Linked DNA regions of Mucilaginibacter paludis DSM 18603. The protein of the gene in region 1 interacts with the protein of each later gene in a pairwise test. Links are inferred from orthologs where the notes say so. Each region holds a gene or a part of one and is shown in the gene's direction. Other genes may lie near its edges.

The links.
Region 2: the proteins of MUCPA_RS09405 (region 1) and dnaE interact in binary tests that used the Escherichia coli proteins (3 or more experiments, as listed by UniProt). The link is inferred for Mucilaginibacter paludis DSM 18603 from one-to-one orthologs.

Annotation. Positions count from the first base shown.
Region 1 is NZ_CM001403.1:2,288,109-2,291,132, forward strand. Bases 16-2,949 are described here. They hold MUCPA_RS09405 (DNA polymerase III subunit gamma/tau), read left to right. Parts: upstream 16-548; coding sequence 549-2,351; downstream 2,352-2,949. Other genes in these bases: MUCPA_RS09400 (ParM/StbA family protein), read left to right, coding at 16-347; MUCPA_RS09410 (hypothetical protein), read right to left, coding at 2,437-2,862. Outside these bases: more of MUCPA_RS09400, read left to right, coding at 1-15. UniProt on the Escherichia coli protein: Part of the beta sliding clamp loading complex, which hydrolyzes ATP to load the beta clamp onto primed DNA to form the DNA replication pre-initiation complex.
Region 2 is NZ_CM001403.1:1,903,625-1,907,860, reverse strand. What follows is about bases 72-4,217. They hold dnaE (DNA polymerase III subunit alpha), read left to right. Parts: upstream 72-429; coding sequence 430-4,017; downstream 4,018-4,217. Other genes in these bases: MUCPA_RS08075 (XAC2610-related protein), read left to right, coding at 4,099-4,217. Outside these bases: more of MUCPA_RS08075, read left to right, coding at 4,218-4,236. UniProt on the Escherichia coli protein: DNA polymerase III is a complex, multichain enzyme responsible for most of the replicative synthesis in bacteria. This DNA polymerase also exhibits 3' to 5' exonuclease activity. The alpha chain is the DNA polymerase catalytic subunit.

The DNA of each region.
Region 1 (3,024 bases):
TTGACCGCAAGCGGAAGGACCTGACCGATTTGCGCCGCAGCCAGTTACTCAATTATTATAAGGAGGTTATATCGCCCACCTTAAAGAAAACCTTTACCGATACCGACTTTGACAAAGCCGGCAAACTTTACCTGGTTGGGGGCGGTGCCCTTTACACAGACCTGGCCAACTGTTTCCGTGAAGAATTTGACGGCGTGCTGAATGTAATTATTCCGCCAGAACCGAGCTATATGGCCAGCCTGGGTTACTGCCTTAAATCGTACCAACGCTGCGGCGACATTAATGAGGCCGTTGGCCTTGATATAGGCAACGCTTACACCGTTGTTTCCAAAATAAGCAGTTTATAAGCTGTTAAAAACAAACCAGTCGGTTTTTATTGATGTAAGCCACGAGATGTGGCTTACATCAATGTTTGTTAGTACAGTAATCAGCATTAAATAACTTTCGGCACTGTTATTTAGCTGCGTGTTGATTGATCTAAGATATTCCCTGATCCGCCCCGCGTATTTCATTTGCACATACCCGCAGATATTTCTAATTTAGTTGCGATGGATAATTTTATTGTTTCGGCCCGTAAATACCGCCCGGTTACCTTTGATACCGTTGTGGGCCAACAACATATAACCAACACGCTAAAAAACGCTATAAAAAATAATCAGCTGGCGCAGGCATTTTTATTCTGCGGGCCACGTGGTGTAGGTAAAACTACCTGTGCGCGTATCCTGGCCAAAACCATTAACTGCACCAATTTGCAAGCCGGTATTGAAGCTTGCGGCGAGTGCGATTCGTGCAAGGCCTTCCAGCGGGGTAACTCTTTTAACGTGCACGAGTTGGATGCCGCCTCAAACAACTCGGTTGAGGATATCCGCAGCCTGATTGAGCAGGTGCGCATACCGCCCCAGGCCGGTAAGTATAAAATTTATATTATTGATGAGGTGCACATGCTATCGCAGGCGGCCTTTAACGCCTTCCTGAAAACGCTGGAAGAACCACCATCATACGCTATATTTATATTAGCTACTACCGAGAAGCATAAAATACTGCCTACTATATTATCCCGTTGCCAGATATTTGATTTTAACAGGATCAAAGTTGATGATATGGCCGGCCACCTGGCATCCATCGCCCAAAAAGAAAGCATCGGTTACGAGGTTGACGGCTTGCACATCATTGCCCAAAAAGCTGATGGCGGCTTACGCGATGCTTTATCGATGTTTGATCAGATCGTTAACTTCTCGGGCGGGAATGTTACTTATCGTTCGGTAATTGATAACCTGAATATTTTAGATTACGATTATTACTTTAACGTAACCCAAAGCCTGCTTAGCGAGGATACGGCCAAAACATTACTGTTATTTGATGAGATACTTTCAAAAGGCTTTGATGGCAGCCATTTTATATCCGGTTTAACCGAGCATTTACGTAACCTGTTGGTAGGTAAAGATGCCGAAACCCTAAAACTGCTCGAAGTGAGCGAAGGCATCCGCAAAAAATACATCGAGCAATCGCAGGCGGCAACGGTTTCGTTCCTGCTATCGGCAATGAACATTGCCAATCAGTGCGATTTAAATTATAAACTGAGTAAAAACCAAAGGCTGCAGGTTGAGCTGGCCTTACTCAAAATGTGCCATATAATGGCCGCCCTCAACTTAGCTCAAACTAACTTTAATAATAACCAGCCCGAAGGGCAGGTAAAAAAAAAACCTGATTTAGTAGCAAACGAGCCCGAAGCACCTGATAAAACCGCGCCTGTAAGCACACCACAGGTTAGCCAAACCCAACCTGTTAGTGTAACTCCAGCCTTAACAGCACCTGCTAAAGTAGAGCCTGTAGAAAAACCGATAGCCGAAAAGCCGCCCATTTTTATTCCGAATCAGCATATCGCGTCGAGCTCCATAAAAATACCTTCGCTTAAAGATTTGGGCAAGGGTGTTGCCACGGAAGTAGAAAAAGAAGACGACCCCTATTTAAAAGGCACCGACAGGGAAAATTTTACGTATGACGACTTTTTAAAATACTGGCACCACTATACAGCGAAGGTTAAAGAAGACGGTAAAAAGAATTTGCTCAGTATTTTTACTACTAATGCCCCCGTTATGCTTAAACCTTATGTATTTGAAGTAATTGCAGGCACCAAAGTACAGGAGAACGCATTTAGAGATGAGAAGCCCTTTATTTTAAACTTTTTGCGCACATCGCTAAAAAATTTCGATATCGAGATACAAACGCGGATTGACGAGGTAAAGGCCACCAAAAGATTATACTCCGCACAGGATAAGTACCAGCACATGGCCACCAAAAACCCAGACCTGGCCGAATTAAAAAAACGATTTAACCTGGAGGTTGAATAATAATCGAATTTTGAAGGAAGTGCAGCCCGGAGTTACGATCAGCCTTTCCGCTTAATTATAACTCCGGCAGACACATTATCTCAATTTATTTCATCGGCTCGTCGTTTTTTGGATAGCCTTCTTCATCCAGATCATCGCGGTCATCTTCCTGTGTACGCGAAAGAACTTCATCAATAGGATCAATTTCCAGATCTTCGGTGTTACTCACGTGCATACCTAATTTATCGGCATCCATCTCCAACGATTCGTCCTTAATATATTCATCAACAGCTACGGGGTTTGCCTCGTCGTAGGTAGAATCCATATCGCCACCATTTTTCACCGCCGTATTGTAAGGGTCGGGATGGTCATAATCCGGGTCGTCGCTTTTTACATCGTATTCAAAGCTTTGCTCATCCTCATTAAAACTCAGATCTTCCTTGTCTATCGTTTCTCCTAATTCGTCTTTCAATTTCCGGTCCCTGTCTTCACTATCATCATTAAAACCAGGGTAAAATGTTTGTTTGTTCATTGGTTTATAGTTTTATATCAAAGCTACTTTAAAAACCTTGCCAAAAAAACACGGTATATTAAAAGTGACTAAAGTCATTTACCGGTATGTCATTTAGAAATCGTTTTTTTTACTGCGCAGCAAAAAAAGTTAAACCTGATTAGCGATAATTTATAAGGCATA
Region 2 (4,236 bases), 380 kb from region 1 along the record:
TGTTATTTTTAGATGGCGTACGTAGGCTTACCATATTGTGATTTTGTTTTGTACTCATCTTGCGTGATGAATGTAATCTTTCGTCGCTCCAAAATGAACGAGTTTTGATAGTTTTTAAAATGGTATAGCCTGATTGTTTGAAAATGAAGCCATCTTAATAATTCCCTGTCTCAATAATTGCTTTTTTTAACCTGTAATAAGTTTTGCTCCCGGTTAGCCGGAGGTAAAGCCAAATGGCAAGGAGGCCGATGTTAACAGCACCCATGATGGCCCTTTATTTTTTATTTTTGGTAGTTCGATGATAAGCTTATAACTGTCAATGGCTTGAATAAGATCTGCCGATTTTTTCAACAGTACTCCGTTTTAGCTTTGTTTTTTTGGTACTTTTGTTATCCGCTTTAAGATATTAGTGTACCAGATTTTTTTGCCATGCCCGATTTTTCACATTTACACGTACATACGCAATTTTCGCTGTTGGATGGCGCCGCCGATATATCCAAACTTTACAAAAAAGCTGCCGCCGATGGTATGAAGGCCCTGGCCATTACCGACCACGGCAACATGTTTGGCGTGTTTAAATTTGTGGCCGAAGCCGGCAAGCATAATGTAAAGCCCATAGTAGGCTGCGAATTTTATGTGGTTGACGACAGGCACAAAAAGCAGTTTACCAAAGAGAAAAAAGATGTAAGGCGCCACCAGCTGTTCCTGGCCAAAAATGCAGAGGGCTATAAAAACCTGATTAAATTATGCTCCCTGGGGTATATGGAGGGGCTATACAGCAAATGGCCGCGTATTGATAAGGAATTAATTTTAAAATACCATAAAGGTTTAATTGCTACCAGTTGCTGTATAGGCGCATCGGTGCCGCAGGCCATTTTAAAGGCAACGGAAGAAGAAGCTGAAACCGAATTTAAATGGTGGCTGGATCTGTTTGGCGAAGATTATTACATTGAGCTGCAACGCCACGAAATACCCGAGCAAACCATCATCAACAATACCTTGTTGAAGTATGCCAAAAAGTACAACGTTAAAACCATCTGCTCCAATGATTCGCACTATGTAGATCAGCAGGACTCTAACGCGCACGATATTTTACTTTGCGTAAATACCGGCGATATGCAAAGTACGCCCATAGCTACCGACGAGGAAGGTGGCAAAGGTTACCGCTTCGGTTTCCCTAACGATCAGTTCTACTTTAAGACCCAGGCCGAAATGGGGCAGTTGTTTCATGACATCCCCGAATCATTAGATAATACCAACGAAATTGTTGATAAGGTAGATGTGTTGAAGCTGAAGCGCGACATTATGTTGCCCAACTTCCCTATTCCGCCCGAATTTGCAATCCACACCGGCCCCGAAAGCGATACCCTTAACCAATGGGAGTATTTAAAGCACTTAACTTTTACGGGGGCCAAAGAAAGATATATCGATATATCCCTCGAAACCGAAGAACGCATCAATTTCGAGCTCTTCACCATCCGCACCATGGGTTTTGCGGGGTACTTTTTAATTGTAGCCGACTTTATTAAGCATGGTCGTGATATTGGCGTGTTTATTGGCCCCGGCCGGGGTTCGGCGGCAGGTTCGGTAGTGGCTTATTGTACCGGGATCACCAATATCGATCCGATGAAGTACAATTTGCTGTTTGAGCGTTTCCTCAACCCGGATCGTAAATCGATGCCCGATATTGATACGGATTTTGATGATGAGGGCAGGCAGAAAGTAATTGATTATGTAGTTGAAAAATACGGCAAAAACCAGGTAGCGCAAATTATCACTTATGGCTCCATGGCTGCCCGTACCAGTATACAGGATGTGGGCCGGGTACTGGATATGCCGCTCTCCGAAGTTAACTTAATGAAAAAGCTGGTGCCCGATACCCTGGGTATCACCTTGAAAGACGCCATAGAACAGGTGCCGGAATTGAAGGCTATATTGGAAGGTAACGATCTGCGGTCGCAGGTTTTGCGTGCTGCCGAAAAGCTCGAAGGCTCGGTACGTAACACCGGTGTGCATGCTGCGGGGATCATCATCGCGCCGGATGATTTAACCAACATTGTGCCGGTAGCCGTAGCCAAAGACTCCGACCTGCTGGTTACCCAATACGATGGGCGGGTGATTGAAGACGCGGGTGTTATTAAGATGGACTTTTTGGGCCTTAAAACCCTTACCATTATTAAGGGTGCCCTGCGGATGATCAAACAAAACCACGGGCGCGAGATTGATATTGATTACATAGACCTGGACGACCAGAAAACTTATGAGCTTTATCAGCGCGGCGATACCAACGGTACCTTCCAGTTTGAAAGCGATGGGATGCAGATGTATCTGCGCGACCTGAAGCCCGATAAGTTTGAGGATTTAATTGCCATGAACGCGCTTTACCGCCCGGGCCCGATAGAGTATATCCCCAACTTTATTAAGCGTAAGCACGGGCTGGAACCCATTACATACGATTTGCCCGACATGGAGGAGTACCTGGCCGAAACCTATGGTATTACCGTGTACCAGGAGCAGGTGATGCTTTTATCGCAAAAACTGGCCGGCTTTAGTAAAGGCGATGCCGACGTGTTGCGTAAGGCCATGGGTAAAAAGCAAATTGAGATTTTGAACAAGATGGAGGCCCAGTTTGTATCGGGTGCTACAGCCAAAGGGCACCCCAAGGATAAGCTGACCAAAATATGGAACGACTGGAAGGCCTTCGCTCAATACGCCTTTAACAAATCGCACTCTACCTGTTATGCGCTGGTGGCTTATCAAACAGCTTATCTTAAAGCGCATTATCCGTCGGAATATATGGCCTCGGTATTGAATAACCAGAATAACATGGAGAAGATCTCTTTCTTTATGGAAGAGTGCCGCCGCATGGGTACACTGGTTTTAGGGCCGGATGTAAACGAATCGTCGGTATTGTTTACCGCTACCGGCAATGGTAACATCCGTTTCGGTCTTTCGGGGATTAAGGGTGTTGGCGATAAGGCGGTGGAAAGTATTATAGAAGAACGCGATAAAAACGGCGCCTTTACATCCGTTTATGAGTTTGCCCAGCGATCGAACACAAAGGCCGTAAACCGTAAATCATACGAAAACATGGTTTACAGCGGTGCCTTTGATAGTTTTGGCTTTAAGCGCGCCCAGTTTTTTGCCAAAACAGAGAATGGTGTTTTGAGCGGTATAGAAAGGCTCACCAAATATGCCAACGATTACCAGAATACACAGAACAGTTCGCAGTCGTCATTATTCGGCGGTTCGGTAGCTTCTTATATCCCGGAGCCTACCATGCCCGAGGCCGAGGAATTTCCGTTGATTGAAAAGCTGAAATACGAGAAGGAAGTAATTGGTATTTATTTAACCGGCCACCCTTTAGATAATTACAAAATTGAGCTGGAGCGTTTTTGCAAGCATACCGTGGCCGATTTAAAGCTGATTCAACGGATGAAGAATAAGGAAGGCGGCGAGGAAACCGAAATAGCCTTCAATAACCTGCGCAGAACTGCTTCCGAACTCAGCATCGGCGGTTTACTATCCAGCGTGCAGCATAAAACCACCAAAACTGGCAAGCCATTCGGCACCTTTGTTTTTGAAGACTATTTTGATTCGTACGAATTTGCCCTTTTCGGGGATGACTATGTTAAATTCCGTAACCTGATGGTTGACGGCTATTTTCTGCATATCAAAGGGAATGTGGAAGAGAAATTTCGCCAGGAAGGCAACTGGGATCTGCGTATTACCCAGATGAGCCTGCTTTCGGAGATGCGCGATAAGTTTACCAAATCGCTCACGGTGATATTGAACCTGGCCGACCTGAATACGGAGATGCTGAACAACCTGCAGGAACTGGTCACGGTGAACAACCAGAAGTACCCGGTAAAGAACTGTACCCTGCGCTTTAAAATTCAGGACAGGGACGAAGCCTTGCTGGTTGATATGCCCTCCAAAACGTTTAAGGTTAACCCGAGCGACGATTTGCTGGAAGAGATTAAGACCTTGACCAAGTTGGTTCCGGTGTTGAATTAGCGCACCCTGAATCCTGACACCTTTAAATTTGACAACTTTTAAAAAGTTGTCAAATTTTTTTGGAACGTTCAATTTTTAATTATGAAGGTTGTGATAAAATGGATGATTACCCTCGCCTATTTTTTTATAGTGACGATTGTACTGGCGGGCAAACGATCTGATACGCTGGATAGCCATATAGCCAAAGCTAAAATTGACGGTAAACGGTATAAGGCGTTT